Regions from separate parts of the Rhodovulum sp. HP10 genome, predicted to be linked through region 1. Evidence: riboswitches for the same ligand, from Rfam matches in the RefSeq annotation. Region 1 holds a riboswitch; each other region holds the start of a gene.
What was found. A riboswitch is a leader RNA that binds a small molecule or an ion and turns the genes downstream of it on or off. The one in region 1 is predicted to bind cobalamin.
Positions count from the first base shown of each region.

Region 2: linked by a shared signal. The riboswitch ahead of ACK8CO_RS17825 (DUF4198 domain-containing protein) and the one ahead of ACK8CO_RS03150 (FecCD family ABC transporter permease) in region 1 are both predicted to bind cobalamin.
Region 3: linked by a shared signal. The riboswitch ahead of ACK8CO_RS16150 (cysteine-rich small domain-containing protein) and the one ahead of ACK8CO_RS03150 (FecCD family ABC transporter permease) in region 1 are both predicted to bind cobalamin.
Region 4: linked by a shared signal. The riboswitch ahead of ACK8CO_RS17910 (DUF1636 family protein) and the one ahead of ACK8CO_RS03150 (FecCD family ABC transporter permease) in region 1 are both predicted to bind cobalamin.

Region 1 covers NZ_CP180201.1:703,605-711,105, forward strand. Annotated here, with positions in the region: gene ACK8CO_RS03130 (ExbD/TolR family protein) at 1-187, opposite strand, end outside; gene ACK8CO_RS03135 (ExbD/TolR family protein) at 192-575, opposite strand; gene ACK8CO_RS03140 (MotA/TolQ/ExbB proton channel family protein) at 575-1,198, opposite strand; gene ACK8CO_RS03145 (ABC transporter ATP-binding protein) at 1,233-1,991, opposite strand; gene ACK8CO_RS03150 (FecCD family ABC transporter permease) at 1,988-2,980, opposite strand; cobalamin riboswitch at 3,150-3,351, opposite strand; gene cueR (Cu(I)-responsive transcriptional regulator) at 3,389-3,778, opposite strand; gene ACK8CO_RS03160 (heavy metal translocating P-type ATPase) at 3,775-6,216, opposite strand; gene ACK8CO_RS03165 (LysR family transcriptional regulator) at 6,364-7,290, opposite strand; gene ACK8CO_RS03170 (class 1 fructose-bisphosphatase) at 7,401-7,501, shown strand, end outside.
Region 2 covers NZ_CP180201.1:3,801,750-3,809,250, reverse strand. Annotated here, with positions in the region: gene cobF (precorrin-6A synthase (deacetylating)) at 1-130, shown strand, start outside; gene ACK8CO_RS17845 (energy-coupling factor ABC transporter ATP-binding protein) at 147-797, opposite strand; gene cbiQ (cobalt ECF transporter T component CbiQ) at 784-1,560, opposite strand; gene ACK8CO_RS17835 (cobalt ABC transporter permease) at 1,567-2,250, opposite strand; gene cbiM (cobalt transporter CbiM) at 2,247-2,864, opposite strand; gene ACK8CO_RS17825 (DUF4198 domain-containing protein) at 2,875-3,669, opposite strand; cobalamin riboswitch at 3,807-4,020, opposite strand; gene cobO (cob(I)yrinic acid a,c-diamide adenosyltransferase) at 4,125-4,778, shown strand; gene ACK8CO_RS17815 (cobyric acid synthase) at 4,925-6,439, shown strand; gene ACK8CO_RS17810 (cobyric acid synthase) at 6,436-7,501, shown strand, end outside.
Region 3 covers NZ_CP180201.1:3,443,117-3,450,617, forward strand. Annotated here, with positions in the region: gene ACK8CO_RS16140 (MATE family efflux transporter) at 1-711, shown strand, start outside; gene ACK8CO_RS16145 (succinylglutamate desuccinylase/aspartoacylase family protein) at 1,686-2,729, opposite strand; cobalamin riboswitch at 2,828-3,025, shown strand; gene ACK8CO_RS16150 (cysteine-rich small domain-containing protein) at 3,180-3,605, shown strand; gene ACK8CO_RS16155 (universal stress protein) at 3,646-4,506, opposite strand; gene ACK8CO_RS16160 (cation:proton antiporter) at 4,747-6,471, shown strand; gene ACK8CO_RS16165 (HAD-IC family P-type ATPase) at 6,556-7,501, shown strand, end outside.
Region 4 covers NZ_CP180201.1:3,818,984-3,826,484, reverse strand. Annotated here, with positions in the region: gene ACK8CO_RS17920 (bifunctional metallophosphatase/5'-nucleotidase) at 1-1,350, shown strand, start outside; gene tcuA (FAD-dependent tricarballylate dehydrogenase TcuA) at 1,612-4,179, shown strand; cobalamin riboswitch at 4,276-4,504, shown strand; gene ACK8CO_RS17910 (DUF1636 family protein) at 4,638-5,021, shown strand; gene cobW (cobalamin biosynthesis protein CobW) at 5,018-6,055, shown strand; gene cobN (cobaltochelatase subunit CobN) at 6,066-7,501, shown strand, end outside.

The sequences.
Region 1 (7,501 bases):
GATGCAGCATGTCACCCGTGGCGGGCTCGGCCCCGTCCGCCTGCGGCGGTGCGGTCTCGAAGGGGGCGGGCGGCACGAGCCGCGCGCTCATCAGAAAGAAGATCAGCAAAAGAAAGACGACATTGATCATCGGAACGATGCTTTCGCCCTGCCTGTCCTGCCGCTCGTCCTCGCCGAAGTCGAACATCGCCTCACTCCACCATCATGAGCCCCGCGACCCCGGCCCGGCCGAGCGCCTCCATCGCATCGACCAGCCCCTGCAGATCGGCCCCGTCCCGGGCGCGCAGCAGGACCGGATCGCCCGGCACAGGCGTGATCCGCGCCAGTTCGGCTGCGATGGCCTCGGGTGCCATCGCCTGCCCGTTCAGGGACAGCCCGTCGGGGCGCAGCTCAATGAGCCTTGGCGGCCCCTGCCAGTCGGCCGCCCCGCCGCCTTGCGCTGCAAAGATCCCGATCCCTGCCTCGGGGCCGAAGCGGGCGGCGATCATGAAGAAGACGAGCAGCAGGAAGACCACGTCGATCATCGGCGTGAGGCTCGGGCGGCGCGTCCGCCGGGGCGTGTCGAAGCTGAACATCAACCCGCATCCGCTGCCAGGAAAAGCCGGGTCGCGAGGTCCTCCATGTCGGCGCGGGCGCTGTCGGCAACGGATTCGAACCAGCTGAGCGAGACCGCCGCCGGGATCGCCACCGCCATGCCGGCCGCCGTGGTCAGAAGGGCCTCCCAGATACCACCCGCCAGATCGGCCGGGTCGGCTGCGGCCCCCGCCGATTGCAGCGCCTGAAAGGCGTCGATCATGCCCAGAACGGTTCCCAGAAGCCCCAGAAGCGGCGCGATCACCGCGATCAGTTCCAGCGCCCGCAGCCCCGCGCGAAGCTCGGCCAGCAGCCGCCGGGCGACGCGGGTCGTCTCTTCGCGGGCCTTGGCCTCGGGCAGGCCCAGCGACAGCGCCCCGATGGCCGCGCGAACCAGCCGCGCCCGCAGCCCGACCCGGCCCGAGACCGCCGCCACCGCCGCCTCGCGCGCGCCCTCCTGCCAGAGCGCGACCGAGCGTTCGGCCCGGGCGCCCGCGAAGGCACCCATCCGTGCGAGGCCCCAGAGCTTCCAGAGGATCAGACTGAGCGTTGCGACCGACAAGGCCGCGATGGCCCACATCGCCGCGCCGCCGGTGTGAAGGAAGGACAGGATCGGCTCGATCATGCGGCGGGCTCCTCGGTCAGGCAGGAATTGGGGGTCATCGCACCACCTCCAGCGGCTGGAAGACCGGGCCGTCGGGGGTCTCGGCCAGATAGGCGCGCAGCCCGAAGACCTCGGCCAGATTGGCCTCGCTCAGCACCGCGCGCGGCGGACCGTCGGCCACCAGACGGCCCCGATGCATCAGCAGGAGCCGGGTGCAGAACCGGACCGCCAGCCCCAGATCGTGCAGCGAGACCATCACCAGGCGGCCTTCGGCGGCGAGCCCCGCAAACAGCTCCATGGTGGTGAACTGATGCGCGGGGTCGAGCCCGGCGATGGGTTCGTCGGCCATCAGGACCGGCGCCTCCTGCGCCAGCGCCCGGGCGATCAGCACCCGCGCCTGCTCGCCCCCCGACAGCTCGGTCGCGCGGCGCGTGGCGAACCCGGCAAGCCCGAGCCTGTCCATCGCGGCAGAAATGGCGGCACGGTCGCGCGGGCCAGGGCCCTGGCCCGGCCCCAGATGCGGCGTGCGGCCGAGCCCGACCAGGGTCTCGACGCTGACCGGCCAGGCGATCTCGCGCATCTGCGGCAGCCAGGCGGCGATGCGGGCACGCTCGGAGGCGGCAAGGCGGGCAAGGCTCGATCCGCCCTTGTGCGGCACGAGGCCGAGGGCTGCGCGCATCAAGGTGGTCTTGCCCGCGCCATTGGGGCCGACAAGGCCCACGCATTCGCCGGGGGACAGCCGCGCGGTGACATCGTCGACCACCGGGCAGGCGCCGCGCAGGACGCTCAGATGCGTGAGGTTGAGGCCGGTCATGCGCCTGCCTCCGCCCGGGTGCGGAAGATCAGCCGGATGAACAGCGGCGCCCCGATCAGCGCGGTGACGACACCCAGCTTGAGATCGCGGTCGGGCAGCACCAGACGCACGCCGATATCGGCGGCAAGCAGCAAGGCCGCGCCGCCCAGCGCCGAGGCCGGCAACAGGCGCCCGGGCCGGGCGCCGACCAGCGGGCGCAGAAGATGCGGCACGATCAGCCCGACAAAGCCGATGGCCCCCGCGACCGCCACCCCGGCCCCGACCGAGGCCGCGACGCCAAGCACAAGCGCGAGGCGCAGCCGCCCGAGCCGGATGCCCAGCGCCGCCGCCGCATCCTCGCCCAGCGTCAGCGCGTCGAGCCCGCGGCCGAGCCCGGCCAGCATCAGCCAGCCCAGAAGCGTCAGCGGCAGCGCCAGCCAGACATGGGTGAAGGAGCGATCGGCGAGCGAGCCCATCAGCCAGAACACGATATCGGCCGTGGCATAGGGGTTGGGCGAGAGGTTCAGCACCAGTTGCGTCAGTGCCCCCGCCAGCGCCGAGAGCGCGATGCCCGCGAGGATCAGCGTGAAGGCGCCGCCGCGCGGCCCGGCCAGAAGCAGCAGAAGCGAGACGGCGATCAGCGCGCCGGTCAGCGCCGAGGCCGGCAGCGCCAGCACATGCGCCGAGGCGAGCCCCGTTTGCAGCGCCAGCACCGCGCCCAGCGCGGCACTCGACGAGACGCCGATCAGACCGGGCTCGGCCAGCGGGTTGCGCATGTAGCCCTGAAGGGCCGCACCCGAGAGCCCGAGGCTCGCGCCCACCAGCACGGCAAGGATCGCGCGTGGCAGCCGGATCTCGCGCATGACCAGCACCGCCGCCTCGCCGCGCCCGGCCAGCAGCGCCGAGAGGCTGTCGCCGACCGACAGCCCGGCCGGACCGATCAGCAGCGACAGCCCGAAAAGCGCCGCCACCAGCAGCGCAAGCGCCCAGAAAAGCCCCTGCCCCCTCATGCGCGCGCTCCGTCCTGGTCGGCCGGTCTTGTCTCCGGATCGTCCATCGCCCTGCCCTTCCCTGCCCTTGCGGGCGGTCCGGGGTGCGGCGGGATCGGGCCAGCTCCCCGGACGGTGATCTGTCTCACCGCTGCGGGCTGGCCGCTCCGGGGCGCGCCCCGCGCCCGGAAAGGGTGATCGTCGCTCCGGCAGGTCTCCTGGCTTGCGGGTCCTTGCTTGGCTGGCCTTCCCGGGCCCTGGCCCAGTGGCATCTGTCAGCCGCGCTCTCCGCCTACAGTTGCGGGGGCAGCCGCGGAGTTGCCCCTGAGAGGGCGCACCGCGTTCCCTTTTATCCGGCCTTCCCGGCCGGAACCGAAGTCGCTCCTGCCTAGCCCATCGGCGCGCATTGTCAAAGCCCTTTGAGCGGGCTCAGCCCTCGCCCGCCAGCCCCTTCAGGATCGGACAATCGGGACGCTGATCGCCCGCACAGGCCGAGACCAGCTCGGCCAAGGTGGCGCGCATCGCCTGCAACTCGGCGATCTTGGCCTCGATCTGCGCCAGATGGACGCGGGCGATCTGCTTCACATTGGCGCTGGCGCGCTCCTTGTCGGTGTAAAGCGCCAGAAGCGCCCGGCATTCCTCGATCGAGAAGCCGAGCGACCGGGCCCGGCCCAGAAAGGTCAGGTTGTGCCGGTCGGTTTCCGAGAAATGCCGGTAGCCATTGTCGCCCCGGGCCGGACGGATCAGACCGATCTCCTCGTAATAGCGGATGGTCTTGGCCGGCAGCCCGGTGGCCTTCGAGATGTCGCCGATATTCATGACCCGGCCTCCAGCGGGCCGAGCCCGCGCAGCCGAAGCGCGTTCGACAGCACGAAGAGGCTCGAGCAGGCCATCGCGCCCGCGGCCAGCATCGGCGACAGGAGAAGGCCGTTCAGCGGATAGAGCACGCCTGCCGCCACCGGGATCAGCGCGACGTTATAGGCGAAGGCCCAGAACAGGTTCTGGCGGATATTGGCCAGAGTCCGGCGGCTGACATGGAGCGCATTGACCACGCCCTGCGGATCGCCCGACATCAGCACCACGTCGCCCGCCTCGATGGCGACATCGGTGCCGGTGCCGATGGCAAGCCCCACATCGGCCGCGGCCAGTGCGGGCGCGTCATTCAGCCCGTCGCCGACGAAGGCGACCGGGCCCTCGGCGCGAAGCCCCTCCAGCGCCTCGACCTTGCCGCCGGGCAGAACGCCCGCCACGACACGGTCGATGCCAAGCTCGGCCGCGACGGCGCGCGCGGTCGGCTCGGTATCGCCGGTGATCAGCGCGGTCGCGACACCCATCCGGTGGAGCCCCGCGATCGCCGCGCGCGCCGAGGGCTTGATCGGGTCGGCCAGCGCCAGCACGCCCGCCGCCCCTCCGTCGATGGCCACGAAAACGGGCGTCGCCCCCGTGGCGGCCAGCGTCGCGGCCTCGGCCTCGAGGGGCCCGAGCGCGATGCCCTCGCGCGCCATCAGCCGTTCGGCGCCCACCAGGACGTCACGGCCGCCGATCCGTCCCCGGACGCCGAAACCGGGCAACGCCTCGACCCCTTCGGCCTCGGGATGATCTGGCGCGGCGGCCAGGATGGCCCGGGCAAGCGGATGTTCCGAGCGGGCCTCGAGCGCGGCGGCAGCGGCCAGGACATCGTCCCTTTCAAAGCCGTCGGCCAGCCGGATCCCGGTCAATTCGGGATGGCCCTCGGTCAGGGTGCCGGTCTTGTCGAAGGCGACCGTCGCGACGCCCGACAGGCTTTGCAGCGCATCGCCCTTGCGGAAGAGAACCCCCATTTCGGCGGCGCGGCCCGTGCCCACCATCACCGAGGTCGGCGTGGCCAGCCCCATTGCGCAGGGACAGGCGACGATCAGCACCGAGACGCCCGCGACCAGCGCAAGCCCCAGCGCCGGGTCGGGACCGACAATCAGCCAGAGCGCCACGGTCAGCGCGGCAACGACGAGGACGGCGGGAACGAAGATGCCGGTGATCCGGTCGGCCAGCGCCTGCACCGGCAACTTGGCGCCCTGCGCCGTCTCGACCATCGCCACTATCTGGGCCAGCGCGGTATCGCGGCCGACCCGGGTGGCGCGGAATCTCAGCGCGGAGGCGCCATTGACGGTGCCGCCCGTGACTGCGTCGCCGGGCGCCTTGTCGACCGGCATCGGCTCGCCGGTCAGCATCGATTCGTCGACCGGGCCCTGGCCCTCGACGATCTCGCCATCGGTCGGGATGCGCTCGCCGGGCCGGATCTCGATCAGATCGCCGGGCGCGAGTTGCTCGACGGGCCGTTCCTCGAGGCCATTTTCGGTCACCACCCGGGCGCTGCGCGGCTGCAGGCCCAGAAGATGCCGGATCGCCTCGCCGGTGCGGCCGCGGGCGCGGGCCTCGAGGCTGCGGCCGATCAGGATCAGGGTGACGATGACCGCGGCGGCCTCGAAATAGATATGCGCCGTGCCTTCGGGCAGCAGGCCGGGGGCGAAGGTTGCAAGGGTCGAATAGGCCCAGGCGGCGGCGGTGCCGAGCGCGACCAGAGCATTCATGTCGGGCGCGCCCTTCAGCAGGAGCGGCACGCCCTTGACGAAGAAGGCGCGGCCGGGACCGGCGAGGATCGCGGTGGTCAGCAGGAAGGAGACGATGCGCAGACCGGTCTCGGAGACGATCCCGGCGAGCGCCTCGCGGGCACCGGGCGCCACATGTCCGCCCATTTCCAGCAGCACGACCGGCAGCGCCAGAAGTCCCGCGGTCCAGGCCCGGCGGGCAAGCCCACGGGCCTCGGCGGCCTGGGCTGCGCCGGGCTCGGGCCGGTCCTCGGCACCCAGCGGGCGGGACGGATAGCCGACCTCGGTCACCGCTCGGGCGAGCGCGGCGGCGTCGTCCAGCCCTTCGGCGACGGTGACGCGGGCCTCACCGCTCGCAAGGTTCATCGCCGCCCCGAGCACACCGGGCTGGGCCATGAGCGTCCGCTCGATCCGGCCGGTGCAGGAGGCACAGGTGGCACCCTCGACCGCCAGCGCGATCTCGGTCTGGCCCACGCCGAAGCCCACGCCCTCGACGGCCCCGATCAGCGGCGCGACCGGGCCCGAATGCTCGATCTCGGCCGAGCCGGTGGCAAGATTGACCCGGGCGGCACCGACATCGGGCAGCTCGGTCAGGGCGCGCTCGACCCGACGCACGCAGCCCGCGCAATGCAGCCCTTCGAGTTTCAGTCTGGTTGTGGTCATTGCGGTCATGGCAGCCTCCTTCACGGCGAACGCCTTACCGAGATAGGACTTCCAGTCGCTGGAAGGTCAACCCCCCTGCCGCCCCCAGTGGCCGCAGAAACCGCAGGCCCGCCATCCCGCGCGAATTTTCGACGAAAATTCGGGGCCGGAACCGGGCTATCGGGGCAGGAAGGCCCCCTGCCGTCCCACGATATAGCCGTGGATCCGCCGACCGGCCGCGCTGAGCGCGGTGTCGCTGCGATGGACCAGGAACCATTGCCGCACCAAGGGCAACGAGGGCGCGTCGAGTTCGACCAGGCGCCCGTCGTTCAGTTCGCCGGCCACCGTATGGCGCGAGATCAGCGCGATCCCGAGCCCCGCCATCACCGCCTGCTTGATGGTTTCGTTGCTTTCCAGTTCGACCACCCGTTGCGGCCGCCCCTTGCCAAGCCGCTCGATCAAGCGCTCCATCAGAATCCGGGTGCCCGACTCGGGCTCCCGCGCGAGGAACGTCTCGGCCAGCACCCGCTCGGCCGCGATCCTCTCATGTCCGGCCAGAGGATGATCGGGCGGCGCGATCAGCACATGCGGATGCGGGCCAAGCACCGTCGCATGAACCGCGGGCAGCCGGGGCGGCCGCCCCATGATCGCGATATCGACGCTCGCCGCCTGCAAGGCCGTCACCACCATCTCGCGCGAGCCCACGCGCAGGATCACGTCGATCTCGGCAAAGGCGCGGTGCAGTTCGGCCACCAGGCGCGGCGCGAAATACTTGGCGGTGGCGACCACGCCCAGCGTGACCATCCCCTCCATCCCGTCATTGAGCGCGCGGACATGATCGACGCAGGCCTCGAGCGCGGTCTCGATGGCGCGCGCCCCCACCAGGGCCGCCTCGCCCTGCAGCGTGAGGCGCGCCACCCCCTGCGGCCCGCGATCGACCAGCCGCGCACCGAAATTCTCTTCGAGCTGGCGCAGCTGGGTATGGACGGCCGGAGTCGTCAGGTGAATGGACTCGGCCGCCGCGGTCAACGTGCCGTGCTCGGCGACGGCGCGCAACGCCCTGAGTTGCTTGAAGGTTATGGCCTCGGGTCGGAGCGTCGACATTCGGTTTTCAAAAAAATCTAATACAGCTTCCGGGTTTTTAAATTCTCTACCATCCCGTCATCCTCTAGCAACCAATAACGACAAGTTGCCGCCAGATTCGGGAGAATTTTATGCAAACGGAAAATCCGATCAGGGATTTACAGCATATCCCCGCCGCGCTTCAGCCGATCATGACTGCACTTTGCGAGGTCGGCATCGATCTTTCGCGCGT
Region 2 (7,501 bases), 1.0 Mb from region 1:
GGGCATGGCCGAGGAGATTGCAATCGAAGGGCCGCTGGCCGAGGCCGGGCCCGAGATCCTGAAGACCCGCGACGCGGCCCGCACCCGGCATGGCTGGCTGATGGACATCTACCTGATGCGGCGAGGTTGAAAGCGGGGCTGACGGCTCAGGCGGGCACCAGCCGGCCGGCCTGCAGCCGCAGCCCCTCGGGCGCGATCCGCGCGCGCATCTCGGCATCATGGGTCACCAGCAGGATCGCCTGCGGCAGACCTTGCAGGATCGCGACCAGCCGCCCGGCATTCTCCTCGTCGAGCGCATTGGTCGGCTCGTCGAGCAGCAGCACCTCGGGCTCCATCGCCAGCACCGCGGCAAGGCTGACCAGCCGCTTCTCGCCGCCCGACAGCCGGTGGGTGACACGATCCTTCAGATGCATGAGATCGAGCCGGGTCAGCACCGCCTCGACCCTGGCCATCGCCGCCTCGCGGCCGAGCCCCAGATTGAGCGGCCCGAAGGCCACATCCTCGGCCACGGTCGGGCAAAACAGCTGATCGTCGGGGTCCTGAAAGACCAGCCCCGCCCGGCGGCGCACCTCGTGGAAATCGGGCTCGGCCCGGCGCACCTGCCCGAAGGCACGGATCCGCCCCGCCTGCGGAACGAGAAGCCCGACCATCAGTTGCAACAGCGTCGACTTGCCCGAGCCGTTCGCCCCCGCGACCGACAGCCTCTGGCCCGCCTCGAGCCTCAGCCCCGCGCCCTGCAGGATCGCCGGCCGGCCGGGATAGCCGAAGACGAGCCCGTCGATCTCAAACAACGCCATGGACAAGCTCCGCCAGGATCATCGCCAGCAACAGCGCCCCGAGCCCCGCACCGAAGGCCGCGTCGCGGGGGCCGTAGGCGAAGCCGGAGAGCATCGGGAGCCGGCCCGAGAAGCCCCGGCATTTCATCGCCGCCAGCACCCGTTCCGAGCGCTCGACCGCGCGGACCAGCATCATGCCGACCAGATAGCCGAGGCTGCGATAGGTATGCCAGGAGGTGCCGGGCCGGAAGCCCCGGACCTTCATCGCCCGGCGCAGCCGCAGGTATTCGGCGCGCAGCACCTCGATATAGCGGATGGTGAACAGAAGCAGATGCACCAGCCGCTCGGGCGTGCCGAGACGGTGAAGCGCCTGACCCATCGTCACCGGCTCGAGCGTGCCGACCAGCGACAGGAGCGCCAGCACCACCGCATTGGCGGTCAGCAGGATGCGGGCGGCATGCAGGAGCCCCTCGCGCGAGGCCTCGACCCCCCAGAGCGCCATGACCGGCGTTCCGGGCGTAGTGAAGGGCAGCATCGCCACCAGCAGGAAGATGAAGCCGTCCATCGCCGCCATCCGCCGCAGCGTCCGGCCCGCCGCCCGGCCCGACAGCGCCATCAGCCCCAGCGCCAGAAGAAGCGCTGCCAGCAGCACCGGCAGGAATGAGGCGCCGACCGTGACGCAGGCGAAGGCCCCCGCCCCAATCAGCCGCGTGCGCGGATCGAGCCCGTCAAGACGCGAGACGGCACCGGGCGCCGCCCGGTCGGCGGTGAGGATGTCGGACACCGGGGGTCAGCCCTTCATCCGGCGCCGCGCGGCGACATAGAAGCAAAGCCCGAAAATCCCGGCGATATAGCCGATGCCGCCAAGGATCGTCTGCAGGTCGTTCTTCTCGCGATAGGCGGCGATCTCGCGGCGCAGCGGCCGCAGCTCGTCGCGCAGCATCTTCGCGATCTCGGCCTTGTCGGCCTCGCTCAGCCCCGGCGCGGCGATCAGCGCGGCCGCCGAAGGCCCGGCGGGCGCCTGGGCGGGGACTGCCTCCAGCGGGAAGGTCGAGGGGTTGCGCCCGTCCGAAACCGGGGCCGCGTCCCCTGCCCCGGCTTCAGGGGCGGTTTCAGCGGCAGCTTCGGCGGCAGCCCGAGCGGCGGGGCTGTCGAGGATCGCCGCGACCTCCTCGGCGCTCATGGTGAATTCGGCGACATGGCCCGCGCCCAGATCGGCGCGGAAGACATGGGCCACGGCGCGCGTCGGGCGGAAGGTGAACAGCCCGTCGGCACCGGTCATCGCCTCGCCGAGGCGGTTGCCCTCGGGATCGAACACCCCGACCGGGGCATCGACGGCCATGTCGCCATTGGAAAAGCCGACCTCGCCCTCGATCAGGGCTCCGCTGGGATAGGCGGCGGCGATCACCTTGTGCGCGAGCGCGGGCATGGGCGCCAGAACAAGCGCCAGGGTCAGGAAAATCGGGCGGATCATCGGGCGGGTCCTTGCAGGCTGAGAAAGAGATCGGGCTTGACCTGGATGGCCAGGTAGACGGCTGCGGCACTCAGCAGGCCCTCGATCGCCATCACCGGAACATGGGCGAGAAAGACCAGCTTGGCCGCCGGAAGAAAGGCCGCACCGCTGAGCGCGAGGGCGACACCGACAAGCGCGGCGGTCAGCGCGATGGCCAGCGCGCCGCCGATACCGCCCCAGATCGCGGCGGTCCGCGGACTGCCGGACGCGATCCCGCGCCGGCAGAGGTAATGCACGATCACCGCGGGCAGCGCGATGTTCAGGGTATTGACACCCAGCACCGTCAGTCCGCCGAAACCGAAGAAGACCGCCTGGAGCAGCAGCCCCACGAACAGCGCGGGAAAGGCGGCCCAGCCGAGCACCAGCCCGGCCAGACCGTTCAGGATCAGGTGCACCGAGGACGGGCCGATCGGCACATGGATCAGCGAGGCCACGAAGAAGCTGGCCGAGAGCATCCCGGCGGCGGGGATCTTCTCGAGCGTCAGATCGCGCAACCCGCGGGCGACGCCTCCGGCCGCCAGCACCGCACCGCCGATCACCACGGGCGCCGCCAGCGCCCCGTCCACGATATGCATGGCCCCGCCCCTATTTCAGATCGAAGGCGCGGATCCAGAGGACCGCATCCTGGCTGAGTTCCTTGCCCTCATGTTCGGTATCGGGCCCGACCCCCAGCGCGGCAAAGCCCCAATAGCCCGCCTTCGGCACGCCGAAGGTGAAATAGCCGTTCTCGTCCGTCACCGCGACAACCGCGCCGCCCGGCAACGGCCCCGCCGTCGCGGGCTTGGGCGCGCCCGTCGCCATGTCGGGCTCGGCCGCCATGTATTCGATCTCGATCTCGGCACCCGCGACCGGAGCGCCCTCGGACAGCACCCGCCCGGTGAAGGTCGAGCCCGCGATCACGTTATAGGGTTTGACCAGCGGCAGGATCTCGGCCTTGAGCCCCTGCGGGCCGTCCCAGTCGGTGGGCATCTGGCCGCGGTTGACGTAGGTCTTGGTGATCTGCTGGATGTAGATATCCTCGGAGTCCTCGTAATAGGGCGCGGGCACCGTCACCAGGACGTAATCGCCCATCCGCTTGACCGGCAGGCTGCCATCCCATGCCACAGCCTCGTTCAGCGGACCGCGAAAGACAGTCTGGCTGAGTGTCGGCTTGAGGTCGATCCGCTCGCCGCGATGGATGGCGTAGAATTCCAGCGGCTCGCCCATATCCATGACCGGCCCGCTTTCCTGCGGATGCCAGAAGATCAGCTTGACCGGCACATCGCCGGGCGCGTCGATGAGGCTTTGCTCGGTATAGGCCAGCTGGAAATGCGCCGCCGCGACCCCGGGAACGAGGGTCAGTGCCAGCGCGGCGGTTACGAGATTGCCGTGGAAGATCAAGGTCGTTGCCTTTCAACATGAGCGGCCGGACAGGCCGCGGGAGAAAGGACGAACGGGATGAGAGGCTCGGAGCGGCCGGGACGCGGCCGAACCGGGCCAGACGCGCACCCCGGCGTCCGGTGGAAACCGCCTCCCTTGCGGGGATACGGGCGGCCGGCAGGTCTCCTGGCTTGCGGGTCTCAGCTTGGCTGGCCTTCCCGGGGGCCTCCCCAGTGGCATTCTCAGCCGTGCTCGCCGCTTACAGTTGCGGGGGCAGCCGCGGAATTGCCCGTCCCGTCGGACGGGCGCACCGCGTTCCCTTTTCACGTCCGGACCCTCGGGCCCGGGCGAACCGGTCACGCATCCGTCATTGCAAGCAGCTCGGGACTTGTCAATCGGCACAACCGCCGCGCGGCCCGGGTTTGACGCGGCCGCCCCGCCCGCTAAGCTGTCCCCGACACGCGCAAGGAGCCCCCATGACCGACGAGACCGCCGCCGCGACCGATACCGCCCCCACCAATACCGCAGCCGACGACGCCCGCCATGCCAGCAAGATGGCCAAGAAGAAGGCCGCGCGCGACAAGATCATGGCCGGGAAATCCGGCGAGAAGGGGCTGATCCTGGTGCATACCGGCACCGGCAAGGGCAAGTCCTCCTCGGGCTTCGGGATGATCCTGCGCTGCATCGCCCATCAGATGCCCTGTGCCGTGGTCCAGTTCGTCAAGGGTGCCTGGGATACCGGCGAGCGGCGGCTTCTGACCTCGCATTTCGGCGATCTCTGCCAGTTCCATGCCATGGGCGAGGGCTTCACCTGGGAAACCCAGGACCGCGCCCGCGACATCGCCGCGGCCGAAAAGGGCTGGGAAAAGGCCAGGGAGTTGATCCGCGACCCCGAAATCCGCATGGTGCTGCTCGACGAGATCAACATCGCGCTGCGCTACGGCTATCTCGACCCGGCCGAGGTGGTGGCCTTCCTGCAGGCCGAGAAGCCGCCGCTGTCGCATGTCGTCCTGACCGGGCGGAACGCCCCCGAAGAGCTGATCGAGGCGGCCGATCTGGTGACCGAGATGACGCTGGTCAAGCACCCGTTCCGCTCGGGCATAAAGGGCCAGCCGGGCGTCGAGTTCTGAGCCGCGCTTGACATCCGCAGGGCCCCGTCCGACACCCCCTGCCGAATGTCGCAGGAGCCGCCATGACCCTTGACCGGACCCGGAGCCGCTATCCCGACCTGCCCCCCGGCGATGCGGCCCCGCCGATGCCCGAAATCTCGGTACCGATGCTCGACCCGGTGCCGCCGCGCCGCGCGAAGGCCCTGATGCTGCAGGGCACGAGTTCGGATGTCGGCAAGAGCCTCCTTGTCGCGGGGCTCGCCCGCGCCTATGCGCGGCGCGGCCTGAAGGTCGCGCCCTTCAAGGCGCAGAACATGTCGAACAATGCCGCCGTCGCCGCCGACAGCGACCTGCCTCCCGGCCCCGACGGCACCGCCCCCAGGGGCGAGATCGGCCGCGCCCAGGCGCTGCAGGCGCAGGCCGCGGGGCTGCCCCCCTCGATCCACATGAACCCGGTGCTGCTGAAGCCGCAGGCCATGGTCGGCTCGCAGGTGGTGCTGCGGGGCCGTCCGCTGGGCAACTGGCCCGCGCGGCATTACCACAAGCTCAAGCCCAAGCTCCTGCCCGCGGTCATGGACAGTTTCAACCGCGTCGCGGCCGGGGCCGATCTGGTGCTGGTCGAGGGCGCGGGCGCGGGCACCGAGACCTATCTGCGCAAGAGCGACATCGCCAACATGCGCTTTGCCGAGGCCGCCGATCTGCCGGTGATCCTCGTCACCGACAATGACCGGGGCGGCGCGATGGCGGCCGTGGTGGGCTCGTGGTGCCTGCATACGGAGGCCGAGCGCGCCCGCATCGCGGGCTATCTGGTCAACAAGTTCCGCGGCTATTTCTCGCTTTACGAACCGGCCTGCGCGACGATCACCGAACGCACCGGCTGGCCCTTCCTGGGCGTCGCCCACTGGTTCGAGGGCGCCGCGCGGCTTCCGGCCGAGGATGCGCTGGCGCTCGAGCGGCCGGCCTCGGGGGGCGGTACCGGACTGGTGATCGCGGTGCCCCATATCGCCCGGATGGCCAATTTCGACGATCTCGATCCGCTGTCGGCCGAGCCGGGCGTCGATCTGCGCTGGGTCCGACCGGGCGAGCCGATCCCCGCCGAGGCCGATCTGGTGCTGCTGCCGGGCTCGAAGACCACCCGACCCGCGCTCGACTCGATCCGCGCCAATGGCTGGGACATCGACATCTTCGGCCATCTGCGCCGGGGCGGGCGGGTCGTCGGCATCTGCGCCGGGTTCCAGATGCTGGGCCGGAAGGTGCGCGACCCCGACGGCATCGAGGGCCCGCCGGGCGAGACCGAGGGGCTGGGGCTTCTGGACATCGAGACCACCATCGGCGGCGAGAAGCGGCTGGTCGAGATCGCGGCCGAGGATGCCATCAGCGGCACCCGCGTCACCGGCTACGAGATGCATATGGGCGTGACCCGGGGACCCGGGCTCGAGAGGCCCTGGTTGCGGCTCGACGGCCGGGCCGAGGGCGCGGTCTCGGCCGATGGCCGGGTGATGGGCGGCTATCTGCACGGGCTGTTCGGCGCCGACGGGTTCCGGCGCCACTGGCTGACGGCGATGGGCGGGCGGGCCTCGGGGCTCGACCATGCCGCCCGGGTCGAGGCGGCGCTGGATGCGCTGGCCGACCAGCTGGAACGCGATCTCGATCTCGACGCGCTGCTGGCGCTGGCGCGATGAGCGCGCGGCGGCTGATGGTGCTGGGCACCGGCTCGGATGTGGGCAAGAGCCTGCTCGTCGCGGGGCTCGCGCGTGCCTATGCCCGCCGGGGGCTGAAAGTGGCGCCCTTCAAGGCGCAGAACATGTCGAACAATGCCGCCGTCACCGCCGATGGCGGCGAGATCGGCCGGGCCCAGGCGCTGCAGGCGCGCGCCGCGGGCGCGGCCCTGACGGTCGACATGAACCCGGTGCTGCTGAAGCCCGAGACCGATATCGACTGCCAGGTCGTGCTGCGGGGCCGCGTGCTGGGCCGCTATTCGGCCTCGGCCTATCAGGCGCTCAAGCCCGGGCTGCGGGCCGGGGTCGTGGAAAGCCTCGACCGGCTGTCGGCGGACCATGACCTGGTGCTGATCGAGGGCGCGGGCAGCGGCGCCGAGCGCTATCTGCGCCCGCAGGACATCTCGAACATGGGGCTGGCCGAGGCCGCCGATCTGCCGGTGGTCCTGCTGGGCGACGAGTCGCGCGGCGGCGTGACCGCGGCCGCCATCGGCCATCACCGGCTCTGGACCGGGGCCGAGCGGGCCCGCGTGGGCGGCGTGATCGTGACCAAGTTCCGTGGCGACCCGGCCGTCTTCGCCCCCGCCGCCGCCGAGATCCGGGCCGAGACCGGCTGGCCGGTGCTGGGGCTCTTGCGCTGGTCCGAGGCCGCGCGCGCCCTGCCCGAGGAGGATTCGCTGGGGCTCGGGCGGCGCAAGGGCGCGGGCGGGCAGCTGGTGATCGCGGTGCCCGAACTGCCCCGGATCGCCAATTTCGACGATCTCGATCCGCTGGCGGCCGAACCGGGCATCGATCTGCGCTGGCTGAAGCCCGGCCAGCCGGTGCCGGGAGATGCCGATGCGGCGATCCTGCTGGGCTCGAAGACCACCCGCGCCGCGCTTGACGCGATCCGCGCCGAGGGCTGGGATATCGACCTGCGCGCCCTTCTGCGCCGGGGCGGCCGGGTGATCGGACTTTGCGCGGGCTATCAGATGCTGGGCCGCGTCGTGCGCGACCCCAAGGGCATCGAGGGGCCCCCGGGCGAGA
Region 3 (7,501 bases), 1.4 Mb from region 1:
GTCTGGCTGTGCCGTGCGGCGTTTCGCGATGCCGCCTGGCGCACCTGGGCGCGGGTCCTCGACCCGGTGCGGCTTCGGCATATCGCCGGGGTCAATACCGACATCCTGATCCGGTCGCTGCTGTTGCAGGGGATCATGCTGTCCTTCCTGTTTCTCGGCGCGGGGTTCGGCGACGTGCCGCTGGCGGCCAATCAGGTGCTGCTGCAATTCCTCGAGATCACCGCCTATGCGCTTGACGGTTTCGCCTTTGCCGCCGAGGCGCTGGTCGGTCAGGCGATGGGCGCGCGCTCGGTCGCGGCGCTCCGGCGCGGGGCGCTGCTGACCAGCGGCTGGGGGCTTCTGGCCGTCATCGGGCTGGCTGGGGCCTTTGCCCTTGGTGGCGGGGCCATCGTCGACCGGATGACGACCGCGCCCGAGGTGCGGGCCGAGGCGCGGGTGTTCCTGCCCTATATGGTGGCCGCCCCGGTCGCGGGGATTGCGGCCTGGATGCTCGACGGTATCTTCATCGGCGCCACCCGCACGGCCGACATGCGCAACATGATGGCCCTCTCGGCCGCGATCTACGCCCTCGCCGTGGCGCTCCTGGTGCCGGTCTTCGGCAATCACGGGCTCTGGCTTGCGCTTTTGGTGGCCTTCGTGGCGCGCGGCGTGACGCTCGGGCTGCGCTATCCCGCGCTCGAGGCGGCGGCGCGAGGCGGGCAGGTCGGCTAGGGATTTCGCCTTTTCCCCTTGCCATGTCCGGCGGTCTTGAAAGGGGGCAGGTCCGGCCTGCAGTCACCTGAGCCCGTCTAGGGCGGAGACGGGATGAAGGCAGCCCATGCCCCCTGCGCGGGCTTTCTCGCAACGCATATTTCCTGCCGGACCTGTGCGGCCCTCTGGAAGAAATTCCCGAGCCCGTGCCGCTTTGCATGAAGGCGGGGATCGCACCTTGGCGTGGCTGCGCGTGGGGGATTGGCCGGTCTCCGGGCCTTGGTGCCGGGATCGCGCGCGATCAGCTTGCGCAGATGTCCGGTGTCATGGGCGGCACCCGCGATCGCGTGGCCGCCCCTTGCAAGCCCATGATCAGCGCCGCGGTCTGCGGATGATCCCACGCAGTCTCCGGTCGCTGAAGCAAGGCGCCCCGGCCTTGCGACGGCATCGGCATTGGCCTGAGTTTTCGTCGTCGACCGCCGCGCGGGCGACCGATGCCTAAAGGCTGAGCTGCCCTTCTGGCCGGGTCCATCGCCCTGGACCTTGCAGATCGTGCTGTCGATCAGATCATGTCCGGCGTCGGGATCCTCGGATAAACGGCTGGAAAGACCGTCGCTGACCCCGGAGATCGCCTGTCTTCGGAACCGTGCCTGGTCCGCTCTCCCCTTGCCGAACTCCGCCGGACGATCCCGTCTGAGAGCTGCCCTGCGCGCCAGCCAAGATACGGCATCCTCGAACGACCGGTCGTCGATGCGGAGCGGCCGGGAAGGCCTTCCCGTGCCGGAAGCTGGCCCTGGATCTGCGCCCATTGCACCTCCGCCAAGGCGCGTCTGCCCGGGATCGTCTTGGGTTTCGGTTCTGGAACAGAGCTCGGCCGGCTCCGGGGTGACTCTGACGGCGTGCGTGGTCGTGGCGCTGCCATGACGAACTTGTCCCATACGGCTTCCTTCCAAGCTTGAGAAAGGATCACACCATCAAACCGTGGGATCAAACACCTAGAGGATCTCGTCCTCGTCGAAAAGCTGCCCGGCCGCGACCTCGCTGGCCCAGGCGTCGATCCGGTCCTCGGCGCGGTCGGCGGGGGCGATCGCGGCCAGATGAAAGACCGCATTGCCCTCGTTCACCACCGGCAGGATGGCGCGGCCGACGATGATGCCCGGCTCGGTAGCGCGGATCTCGGCCTCGATCTCGCCGAACGGGTCCGAGACCACCGCAAGCAGATCGCCCGCCGCGACCACGTCGCCTTCCGAGCGGTAGGTACGCAAAAGCCCGCCCTGTGGCGCGCGCAGCCAGTGCGACACCCGGCAGTCGAGCGGCGCGCGCCGCGCCTTCGGTACGCCCTTGGCGGGGATCATGCCGCGGTCGAACATCACCCGCAGCACGCCCGAAAGCCCGGCCCGGACCGCGACCTCGTCGAAGCGCAGCCCTTCGCCGCCCTCGTATAGCAGCATCTGGACGCCCATCCGCGCCGCGGTCTCGCGCAGCGAGCCCGGCCGTGCCCCGGAGCTCAGCACCACCGGGGCCGCGAAGACCCGGGCCAGCCGGGCCAGCTCGGGCGCGTCCGGAACCACGCGGATCTGGGGCAGGTTGGTGCGATGCACTGCCGCTGAATGCAGGTCGATGCCGATCTGGCAGCGCCCGACCACCTCCTCGACCAGAAGATGCGCCAGCCGCGCGGCCATCGAGCCGCCCGACGAGCCGGGAAAGCAGCGGTTCAGGTCGCGCCGGTCGGGCAGGTAGCGCGACAGGTTGAGAAAGCCGAAGGCATTGACGATGGGAATGGCGATCAGCGTGCCGCGCAGCGCGCCGAGCGCGGGCAGGCTCAGAAGCCGGCGCACGATCTCGACCCCGATCACCTCGTCGCCATGCACGCCCGCGGTCACGAACATCGCGGGGCCCGGGCGGCGACCATGAACGACATGGGCCGAGAGCGTGACCGGGGTGTGGTCGGACAGCACCGAGACCGGCAGATCCACGGTGCGGCGACTGCCGGGCGGAACGGTTTCCGAGCCGAGCGTGAAGCCCGCCCGCGCCGTCATCTGGTTTCTGTCGGAAAGAAGGTCATGGGCGCAAGGTAGCGCCTTGCCGGGGCCGCTCGCAAGAGCCCCGCGGATTGACAGCGGCCGGCCGGGACCCCATTGATGGGGGGCGTTCTGGTGCTCCCGCGAGGGAGTGAAAAGGGAAGCCGGTGCAAATCCGGCGCTGCCCCCGCAACTGTCAGCGGCGAGCCACCGCCCCGAACCGCCACCGGAACCGGCATCGCCCGGGCCGGGAAGGCGGGCGGACCGGCCGAGACCCGCAAGCCAGGAGACCTGCCAGCGCGCCGAACCGCCCCACGGGTGGCGTGTCCGGTCGTCCGGGCTGGGCGCCATTGCCGGGGCAAGCGGCCGCGATCTGCCTTCGCTTCGCGGGCGGGTGCGGCCTTCATCCCGCCGCTGACCGGCCCGGGGCGGGTCCGTCCGCGGCCGCCGACCGGAAGGAGTTGCGCCATGCAACCCAAGGACCTGACCGATAACGAGGCCTTCAAGGGCTTCACCAACAGCGCCTGTCCGTTCCTGCCCTGCCACAAGGGCGTGGCACGCGAGTTCAACTGCCTGTTCTGCTACTGTCCGCTGATCGCCTATGAATGCCCCGGACCCTATCAGACCTATACCGATGCCAACGGGCTGACCCGGAAGGACTGCTCGGCCTGCACGCTGCCGCATGACGGCTATCTGCAATCCTGGAACTTCATCCAGCGCTGGCTGGAATATCCGCAGCCCTGGTCGGGCCGGCCGCAGACCGACCCGCCGGTCCGCCGCCCGCGCCCGCCGCAGCCGACCGGCGCGGACGAGATCCACCGGCTTCGCCGCGAGGATGGCGCGGCAAAGGACGATTCGGCAAAAGACGACGGGGTAAAAGACGGCGGGGACTAAAGGCGCCGACCGCAGGCTGCGACACCGAAGGTGGGGCGCGTCAGGCCGGGGCGGGAGGGACCGCCAGCACATCGGCCGTGGCGCTGCGCAGCACCTGACGGGCGACGCTGCCCAGAACCATGGTTTCGAACGCGCCGCGGCTCTGGGTGCCGACAACGATCAGATCGGCCTCGGCCTCGGTCGCGGCGGCGAGGATCTCGGAGGCCGCGCTGCCGCTCCGGTGGCGCACCAGTTCGATCATCGGACCCTGCGGCAGCTCGCGCAGGAACTCGGTCAGGGCGCGGGCCGCCTCGGCCCCGGCCTCGCGCAGATGCGCCTCCCGGTCGTCCTCGCGGGTGGCGTGGATCCGCATCATCGCCGCTTCGGTCGCGTCGAAGACATGCAGCACCGAACTGCGCAGCCGATGGCCGAAGCCCAGCCCGTCCAGGCGCCGGAACGCGCCCTGCGAGCCTTCCGACAGGTCGGTCGCCAGCAGCGCATGGCGATAGGGGCCGACCGGCGGCGCATTGGCCATCAGCACCGGGCAGGCGGCGGCGCGGATCGTGCGCTCGGCCGTGGTGCCGATGAAGACATCGCGCAGGATCTGGCGCCGGTGCGGCCCGATCACCAGCAGGTCGGCCCCAAGCTGGCGCACGGCCTCGATCAGCCCGGCAAAGGGATCGGCCAGCACCACATGCGCCGCGCAGTCGAGCCCGTCATGCTCGCGCAGCGTCGCCGCCTGCTGTTGCAGAAGCCCGGCCGCGGCCTCGCGCTCGGCCTCGACGATCCTGACAGGCTGATCGTCATCGACCACATGCACCAGCCGCAGCGCGGCGCCGGTCTGGCGGGCCAGCAGCGTGGCGCGGCGCAGCGCGCGGTCGGACCGTTCCGAGAAATCGGTGCCCACCAGTATGGTTTTCATGCCTGCCTCCCTCCCTTCGGGCAGCCCCCCGCCGCCTGCTGCCGATAGCGCTGCGTCAAATCTGATCGGGGGCGTTCATCTTTCCGCAGAAGTACTTATGTGAGCCCAGATCATTTTGAAAGGCACGCCCCCGACGATGACCCTCTTGCCGCACCGGACCCCGCATCCCGACATGACCATTCCTGTCGCCTTCATCGCCACGGGCCCGGATCGGACCCTTCCGGAACGGAGGGTATCGTGATGGAGACGTTGCTGCATTCGCAGTTCGGCGAGATCGCGACGCTTCTGGTGCTGGCGGCGGCCATCGGGTTCGCGGGGCTGCTGCTGCGCCAGCCGCTGATCGTGAGCTTCATCGCCGTCGGGCTGGTCGCGGGGCCCTCGGCGCTCGACATCGTGCGTTCGTCGGACCAGATCGACCTTCTGTCGCAGCTCGGGATCGCGGTGCTGCTGTTCCTCGTGGGCATCAAGCTCGACGTCAAGCTGATCCGCTCGCTCGGGGCGGTGTCGCTTCTGACCGGGCTGGGGCAGGTGGCCTTCACCTCGGTCTTCGGCTACCTGATCGGGCTGGGGCTGGGGCTTGGCCATGTCACCAGCCTTTACGTCGCCGTGGCGCTGACCTTCTCCTCGACCATCATCATCGTCAAGCTGCTCTCGGACAAGCGCGAGATCGACGCGCTGCATGGCCAGATCGCGCTTGGCTTCCTGATCGTGCAGGATCTGGTGGTGGTGCTGGCGATGATCGTGCTGTCGGCCATCGGGATCGGGTCGGCCGAGGGCGGCGGGCATGGCGGCGGCAACGTGCTGTCGGTTCTGGGCTTCGGTCTGGCGATGGTGGGCGCCGTGGTCCTTTTCGTGCGCTATGTCGCCGATCCGCTCTCCGAGCGGCTGGCCCGCGCGCCCGAGCTGCTGGTGATCTTCGCCATCGCCCTGGCCGCGATCTTCGCCGCGGTCGCCGATTTCGTCGGGCTCGGCAAGGAGGTCGGCGGGCTGCTGGCGGGGGTGTCGCTGGCCTCGACCCCCTATCGCGAGACCATCGCCGCCCGGCTGGCGCCGCTGCGCGACTTCCTGCTGCTGTTCTTCTTCATCGCGCTGGGGGCCGCGCTCGATCTGTCGCTTCTGGGGGCGCATGTGCCCGGGGCGATCCTGTTCTCGCTGTTCGTGCTGATCGGCAACCCGCTGATCGTGCTCGCGATCATGGGGGCGATGGGCTATCGCAAGCGCACCGGCTTCCTGGCCGGGCTGACCGTGGCCCAGATCAGCGAGTTCTCCCTGATCTTCGTCGCCATGGGGGTCTCGCTCGGCCATGTCGCGCCCGACGCGCTGGGGCTTGTCACCATGGTCGGGCTCGTGACCATCGCGGCCTCGACCTACATGATCACCTATTCGCACCGGCTTTACGATCTCTGCGAACCGGTTCTGGGCCTCTTCGAGCGCCGCGGCACCCCGCGCGAACCGGAGACCGAGGCCACAAGCTGCAGGCGGCGGGCCGGGGTCCTGATCTTCGGGCTTGGCCGGTTCGGCACCGCCATCGGGCTGAGACTTCAGAAGCGCGGCATCGACGTCCTGGGCATCGACTTCAACCCGCAGGCGGTTCGCCGGGCCCGCGAACTTGGCATCGAGGCCTGCTATGGCGATGCCAGCGACCCGGAATTCGTGGCCGAACTGCCGCTGGCCGAGGCCGCCTGGGTGGTGTCGAGCGTGCCGATCCTGCCCAAGGGGCTGACCGAGGAAGACACCCGCCGCACCCTGATCCAGCTTGCGCGCGGCGCGGGCTTCCGGGGCCGCATCGCGGTGGCCTCGCATAGCGCGGCCGATACCCGCGATCTGATGGGGGCGGGCGCCGATCTGGTGCTCGAGCCGTTCCAGGACGCGGCCGACCGCGCCGTCGAGCTGCTGTCGGGTGCGCCCGAGACAGAGCGCACCGCGATCCCGGGGATCGACAGCGAGGCGCCGCAGCCCGCCTGACCCGCGGCCGCCCTTCCGGGGGCGGCCGACCGTATCGCGGCCGCAGAAGGCGGCTGCCAGACCGGCTCGACAAGGGAGACCCCCATGCCAGACCGTTCCGACCGTCCCTTCCACGCGCTGAGCGCCGACGAGACCCTGGCCGGGCTGTCGGCCGTGCCGGGCGGACTTGCGCCCGACGAGGCCGCCCGGAGGCTGGCCACCCATGGCCCCAACCGTCTGCCCGACCCGCCCGGGCGCAATGCGCTTCTGCGCTTCCTCGCGCAGTTCCACAACGTGCTGATCTATGTGCTGATCGCCGCCGCCGGGGTGACGGCCGCGCTGCAGCACTGGGTCGATACCGGGGTGATCCTGGCGGTGGTGCTGGTCAATGCGGTGATCGGTTTCGTGCAGGAGGGCCGGGCCGAGCAGGCGATGGCCGCGATCCGCGACATGCTGGCGCCGCGCTCGGCGGTGCTCAGGGGCGGGCGCCGGGTGACGGTCGATGCGGCCGATCTGGTGCCGGGCGATGTGGTGCTGATCGAGGCCGGCGACCGGGTGCCGGCCGATCTGCGGCTGATCGAGGCGCGCGGGCTGCGCGTCGAGGAGGCGATCCTGACCGGCGAATCCGTTCCGGTCGAGAAGGCGGTGGCCGCCGTCGCGCCCGAGGCGGCGCTGGCCGACCGGCTGCCGATGCTGTTCAGCGGCACCCTGGCTGCGGCGGGCACCGGGCGCGGCGTCGTGGTGGCGACCGGTCCCGCCACCCAGATCGGGCGGATCAGCGGCATGCTGGCCTCGGTCGAGACGCTGACGACGCCGCTGGTCCGGCAGATGGATCTGTTCGCGCGCTGGCTCACGGTCTTCATCCTGCTGGTCGCGGGCAGCCTGCTGGCCTACGGCTTCCATGTCGGCCACATGTCCTTCGGCGAGCTGTTCATGGCGGTGGTCGGGCTGTCGGTCGCGGCCATCCCCGAGGGGCTTCCGGCGGTGCTGACGATCACGCTGGCGGTTGGGGTTCAGGCGATGGCGCGGCGTAATGCCATCGTCCGCCGGC
Region 4 (7,501 bases), 990 kb from region 1:
GGCCGGCCGACCCTGCTGTTCGATGCCGGCGATCAGTTCCAGGGCACGCTGTTCTACAGCTACTACAAGGGCAAGGCCGCGGCAGAGATGCTCAACCGGCTGGGCTATGATGCGATGGCCGTCGGCAATCACGAATTCGACGACGGCCCGGGCGGGCTGGCCGAGTTCGCCGCCCGGCTGAGGATGCCGCTCTTGATGGCCAATGCCGATCTCTCTGCCGAGCCACGGCTGAAGGATGCGATCCGGAAATCGGTGGTGATCGAGGCGGCGGGCGAGCGGATCGGCGTGATCGGCCTGACGCCGCGCAGCAATCCCGAGCTGGCAAGCCCCGGCCCCGATATCGTCTTCACCGATCCGGTTGAGGCGGCGCAGGCCGAGATCGACCGCCTGACCGCCCAGGGCATAGACAAGATCGTCCTGCTCAGCCATTCCGGCCATGAGACCGACAAGCGGATCGCGGCCGAAACAACCGGCCTCGACGTCATCGTCGGCGGCCACAGCCACAGCTTGCTGTCGAACACCGACGAGACCGCTGCGGGCCCCTACCCGACCATGGTGGGCGATACCGCCATCGTGCAGGCCTATGCCTATGGCCGGTATCTCGGCCGCCTGGACGTGGTCTTCGACGACACTGGCAAGCTGGTGTCGGCCGAGGGCGAGCCGATCCTGCTCGACGCCTCGGTCGCCGAGGACGAAGCCGTCAAGGCCCGCATCGCCGAGCTCGCCCGGCCGCTCGACGAGATCCGCCGGAAGGTCGTGGCCGAGACGTCGGCCCCGATCGATGGCGATCGCGGCGCCTGCCGCGCGGGCGAATGCGCGATGGGCAATCTGGTGGCCGAGGCGATGCTCGACCGGGTGCGCAGCCAGGGCATCTCGATTGCGATCCAGAATGGCGGCGGCCTGCGTGCCTCGATCGACGAGGGGCCGGTGACCATGGGCGAGGTGCTGACGGTCCTGCCGTTCCGGAACACGCTTGCGACCTTCCATGTCAGCGGCGCGACGGTGCGCGCGGCGCTCGAGCACGGACTGAGCCAGGTCGAGGAGGGCGCGGGACGCTTCCCGCAGGTCGCAGGCCTGCGCTTCAGCTGGGATCCCGGGGCGGCGCCCGGCGACCGGCTGCGCAAGATCGAGGTGAAGGAGGGCACCGAGTGGGAGCCCCTCGACCCCAAGAAGAGCTATGGCCTCGTGTCGAACAACTATGTCCGGAACGGCGGCGACGGCTACACCATGTTTCTCGACGCCCGCGAGGTCTATGATTTCGGCCCCGACCTGGCCGATGTCACGGCCGAGTACCTGGCCCGGAACGCGCCCTATGCGCCCGGGACCGACGGCCGCATCGCCACCGACTGAGCCTTTTGCCCCCGGAGCCGGGCCCGAGACCGGTCCCGGCCGGATCGCGGTCCGGTGGTCGCACCCCAGTCCCGGTTCAGTCCCGGTTCGGCCCCACTCCGCGCCCCCTCCGGATACCGGCAGAGAATTGGCGGGTACTGGCCGGCTACTGGCCGGCTACTGGCCAGTCCCTCTCCGCGCCGGGGGCCTTGCGATCTTCCGGGTTGAACTTGCGCTGCGTGACGGGTTCAACGGGCCGAGCCCGTCCGCCGGAGAGCCGCGATGCCCGATCCCCGTTCCGCCCTGCCCGACCCGGACCCGACCGCACCTTCCGAAGCGACCGGCGTGCTGGTCGCGGGCGCGGGCTTTGCCGGGCTGACAGCGGCCATCGAGGCCCGGCTTCGCGGCGCCGAGGTGACGCTGATCGATCCGGCCCCGAGGCCGCTTCTGGGCGGGAATACCCGCCATTCCCGCAATATCCGCCTTGCCCATGACGGCGAGACCCGCTGGCAGCGCGGCAGCTACACCGCCTCCGAATTCGAGGCCGACATCGCGAGGCTCGTGCCTTCCGATACCGGGCTTGCGGGCGTTCTGGCGCGAGGCTCGGCCGAGCTCGGGCCCTGGCTGTCGGCACGCGGCGTCGCCTTCGAGCCCTGGGACGAGGGCAACCTGCCCTTCTCGCGCCGCACCGCCTTCTTTCTGGGCGGCGGTCAGGCGCTGACGAATGCCCTCTGGCGCGCGGCCGAGCGGCTGGGCATCCGCATCCTCGAAGGCCGGATCGAGGCGCTGCCACCCGACTGGGCCGAGGACCGGCCGCTTCGGCTGAGCGTGCACACAGGGCCCCGTGAGACAGACACCGGGACCTGCCATATCGAGGCCGGGGCTCTGGTCCTGGCCACGGGCGGGTATGGCGCCAACCGGGCCGCGCTTGTCCGCCATCTCGGCCCGGGCGCGGCCGCCTTCGCCAATCGCGGCACCCCGTATCAGGAGGGCGCGCCGCTTCTGTGGCTGATGGACCATGGTGCGGCCACGGTCGGGCAGCCGGGCGACGGCCATCTCGTCGCTGTCGATGCGCGCGCCCCCGGTGAGGATGCAGGCATCGTCAGCCGCGCCGACGGCATGCATCTCGGCCTCGTCGTCGATGCGAGGGGACAGCGGTTCCGCGACGAGGGCTCGGATGTCGGATCGGCCCGCTATTCGGTCTGGGGCCGGGCACTTGCCGAGCGCGCCGATCCGCGCGCCTGGCTGATCCTCGATGCCGACGGCGCGGCCAGGCTGCCGCCCCTGCCTTACCCGCCGCTCAGCGCCGGAAACCCGGCCGATCTGGCAAGGCTTTGCGGCATCGACCCCGCGGGGCTTGCCGCGACGCTGGAGGCGCTCGCCGCGCATCTCGACCGCGGCGCCCCGCTCGAACCACCCCGGAGCCGCCCCGAAGGCCTGCCCTTCCCGGCGCCCCTCCGCCCGCCCCTCGCGGCGATCCCGCTGCTGCCGGGGCTTGCCTTCACCCGCCACGGGGTCGCTGTCGACGGCACCGCCCGGGTGCGGCTCGAGGACGGCGGCAGCGCGCATCGGGTCTTTGCCGCGGGCGCCGCGATGGCGGGCGGGCTGCTGGGCCAGGGCTATCTCTCGGGCAGTGCGCTGGCCATTGGCGGGGTCTTCGGCCGGATCGCCGGGGCGGGCGCGGCCAGCATCGCGGGCCCCGACGCCCGCCAGGCCGGGCCCGGCGCCGTCCCGTCCCTCCCGGCGGCGGACCCCGCCCCCCCCCTCTCACAGCCTGCCTCCGCGGCCTCCAGGCCCTGGCAGGAGGCCGCCCGCGCGCTGAACATCTGCAATAGCTGCGGTTTCTGCACCGGGCTTTGCGCGGTCTTTCCGGCGGCCCAGCTCCGTCCGGCCCTCGCGGCAGGCGATCTGCGCCACCTGGCGCATCTTTGCCATGACTGCCGCTCCTGCCATTACGACTGCCAATATGCCCCGCCCCATGCGCTGGCGGTGAACCTGCCCGCGGCCCTGGCCGAGGCGCGCGCAGCCGATTACGCCGCCGGCCTGCCCGCGCGCCTGCCCGGGGCGATCTTCCTGCTCTGCCTTCTCGGCCTGCCGCTGCTGGCCCTTCTGGCGATCCCGCCCGAGAGGCTCTTTGCCACCGGCACCGCGCCCGGCGCCTTTTACGAGGTGATCCCGCATTGGCTCATGGCCGGAGGCGCGGGGCTGGCTTTCGGCGGCGCGGCGCTGGTGCTGGCGATCCGGCTCGGACGGTTCTGGCGTCAGACCAGAGGCCCCGCCGCGCGGCCGGGCATCCGCCCCCTGCTCCGGGGACTGGGTGCGGCGCTGCGGCTCAGCAATCTCGGCGAGGCGCGCGGCTGCGACGGGCCAGAGGGCCCGACCGGCCCGGCGCGGCGGATCTTCCATCACCTGCTGGCGGGCGGCTTCGTGCTGACCGGGCTGGCGACGCTGGCCGGGGCCCTGCTTCACGCCCGGGGCGAGATCGCGCCCTATCCGCTGGCCTCGGCCCCGGTCGGGCTGGGCACGCTGGGCGGTCTCGCCATGCTTGCCGGGCTTGCGGGACTGTCGCATCGGCGCATCCGGGCCGACCGCCGCCCTGCCTCGGCCCGGATGGAGACCGCCGACCGCGACCTGAGACGGGCCCTGGGCATTGTCGCGGGCTCGGGCCTCGCGCTGCTGGCCCTGCGCGACGGGCCGGCGATGGGGCTGATGCTGGCGCTCCATCTCGGGTCGGTCCTGGGGCTCGCGCTGGCGCTGCCCTTCGGCAAGCTCTCGCACGGGGCCTATCGCGGCCTCGCCCTGATCCGCCACGCCGCCGAACGCGCGGCCCGGCCAAGGCCCCGTCGCTGAGACCCGTCGCCGAGACCCGTTACCGAACCCTGCCGCCGAACCCGTCCCCCAGGCATCGTCCCCAAGCATCGCGCTTGACAAGCGCGCGCCCGGAAGGGCATGAACCGCCGCGCTGGTGCCCGTCATCGGACGGGTGAAAAGGGAATGCGCCAGAGGCCGGGTTCGATGCATCGGGCCTTCAAGCGCAGCCGCCCCCGCGACCGTGACCGGAGAGGCCGCCCGCATGCCACTGACCCGAACGGGCCGGGAAGGCAGGGCCGCCGCCGAAGGCCCCTGCCTTCGAGATCCGCAAGCCGGGAGACCTGCCAGCGCAGACGACGTGAACCGGACGGGGTGTTCCGGTGTCGGGTCCGGCTTCGGCTCTGCCCGCTCCCGCCCTTGTCCTCCGACCCGTGGGGCCCGACGATGAGTGTTTCCGTTTCCTTCCGCCGCTCCTTCCGCGACCGGAGCCGCCCGGCATGAGCGCGCCCGAGGCCCCTGCGGTCGAGCTTCTGGTCTGCACCACCTGCAAGCGCCGCCAGCCCGCCGATCCCGACGCCCCCCGCCCGGGCAGCCTGCTTCACGAGGCCGTCCGGACTCATGGCCTGCCCGAAGGCGTGCGCCTTGTGCCCGTCGAATGCCTCTCGGCCTGTGCCTCGGGTTGCACCGTCGCGCTGCGGGGGCCGGGCCGCTGGACCTATGTCTATGGCAATTTCGACGAGACGACCGGCGCGCCCATCATCGCCGAGGGCGCCCGCGCCTATCGCGACGCCGCCGACGGGCTCGTGCCCTGGCGCGAGCGCCCCGAGCATTTCCGCAAGAACTGCATTGCCCGTATCCCGCCCATGGAGGCCCTGAAATGACCGATCTCGCCAAGCTTCCCGTCACCGTCGTCACCGGCTTTCTCGGCTCGGGCAAGACCACGCTGATCCGCCACCTGATGCAGAATGCGGGCGGCCGCCGCCTGGCCGTCCTCGTCAATGAATTCGGCGATGTCGGCGTCGATGGCGAGATCCTGAAGGGCTGCGCCCTGCCCGACTGCCCGGCCGAGAACGTGGTCGAGCTTGCCAATGGCTGCATCTGCTGCACCGTCGCCGACGAGTTCATCCCGACGATGGAGGCGCTTTTGCAGCTCGAGCCGCGCCCCGACCATATCCTGATCGAGACCTCGGGGCTGGCCCTGCCGAAACCTCTGCTCAAGGCGTTCGACTGGCCCGCGATCCGCTCGCGCATCACCGTCGACGGGGTGATCGCGGTGGCCGATGCCGAGGCCGTGGCCGCGGGCCGCTTCGCGCCGAATGTCGCCGCCGTCGATGCCCAGCGCGCCGCCGATGACAGCCTTGATCACGAGACGCCGCTGTCCGAGGTCTTCGAGGACCAGATCGCCTGCGCCGATATCGTGCTGCTGACCAAGCCCGATCTCGCCGGCCCCGAGGGGCTGGCCGCCGCCCGCGCCGTGATCGAGGCCGAGGCGCCGCGCAAGCTGCCCGTGGTCGAGGTGACCGAGGGCGCGGTCGATCCGCGCGTGATCCTGGGACTTGGCGCGGCCGCCGAGGATGATCTCGACGCCCGGCCCAGCCATCACGACAGCGGCGCCGAGCATGACCATGACGAATTCGAAAGCGTGGTGATCGATCTGCCCGAACAGGACGACCCCGAGGCGCTCTCGGCCCGGATCGAGGCGCTGGCGCGCACGCAGAACATCCTGCGGGTCAAGGGCCATGTCGCGGTCGCGGGCAAGCCGATGCGGCTTCTGGTGCAGGCGGTGGGCGCGCGGGTGCGCCATCAGTTCGACCGGCCCTGGGGGCCGGACGAGACCCGCGCCACCCGGCTTGTCGTGATCGCCGAGCATGACGATATCGACGAAGGCGCGATCCGCGCGGCCCTGAGCGCCTGAGGCCGCCCCCATGCATGTCGTCTTCCGCGAAAGCCACGGGCTCGAGGAAACCGCCGTTCCGACGGATCTGGGTCAGGACCCGGCCGATCTGGCGGTGCTGTCCTTTTCCGACAGCGATCTCGGGGCCTTCGCGGCGGGCTGGCATCGCGGCGGCGGCCCCGAAGGCCGGATGCCCACCCTCAGGCTGGCCAATCTCGCGGCCCTGATCCATCCGCTCTCGGTCGATACCTATGCAGAGCGCACGCTTTCGGGGGCGAAGGGCATCCTGATCCGGCTGATCGGCGGGCGCGCCTATTGGGAGTACGGGCTGACCCAGATCGGCGCGCTGGCCCGCGCGCATGGCATCGCGCTGGCCGTGCTGCCCGCCGACGGGCGCCCCGATCCGCGGCTCGACGCGGCCTCGACCCTGCCGGTCTCGACACTCAGGCGCCTGTCCGAGCTCTGCGACGAGGGCGGTGCGGTCGCGGCACAGGCGGCGCTGGCGCAACTGGCGCTGGCCGCGGGGCTTTACGCCGCGCCCGTGATCGGCACCAAGACCGTGCCCGAGATGGGCGCCTGGAGCCCCGAGGGCGGAGCCGTGCCCGCGCCCGACCTGTCGCCGGTGGATGCCCCCCGGATCGTCCTGACCTTCTACCGCGCCTATGTCACCGCCGCCGATCTCGGCCCCGTCGAGGCGCTTTTCGACGCGTTCCGGGCGCGCGGCTGCGCCGTCACCGGCCTCTTCGTGCCGTCCCTGAAGGCGCCCGAGGCGGCGCGCTGGCTGGCGGACCATCTGCGCGCGCTGAGCCCCGCCGCCATCGTCAACGCCACCGCCTTTTCCGGCAAGGGCGAGGACGGGACCTCGCCGCTCGATGCCCCGGGCGTGCCGGTCTTTCAGGTGGCGCTGTCTTCCGCCCCCGAAACCGCCTGGGCCGAGGCCGAGCGCGGGCTGTCTCCGGCCGATCTTGCCATGCATGTGGTCCTGCCCGAGGTCGATGGCCGGATCTTCGCGGGCGTTGCGTCCTTCAAGGAGGCGGGCACGCGCGACCCCGGCCTGCAGTTCGCCCGCATCGCCCACCGCGCCCATCCGGGCCGGATCGCGGCCATCGCCGACCGCGTCTTGGCCTGGACCGGCCTTGCCCGCACATCGCTGGCGAACCGCCGCCCGGCGCTGGTTCTCTCGACCTATCCCGGACGGCCCTGGCAGATGGCCCATGCCGTCGGGCTCGATGCGCTGGCCTCGGCCGAGGCGGTGCTGGAGGATCTGACCCGCGCCGGTCTGCCGGGCGCCCCGGCCGGGGATCTTGCGGGCGATCCGGCAAAAGATCTGGCTGGAAGTCTGGCGGGGGCCCTCGGCCACGAGACCCTGAGCTGGCCGCTTGCAGATTACCAGACCGCGTTGGCCGCCCTGCCCGCCGCCTTGCGCGACGCCCTGTCGGACGCCTGGGGCGCGCCCGGGGCCGATCC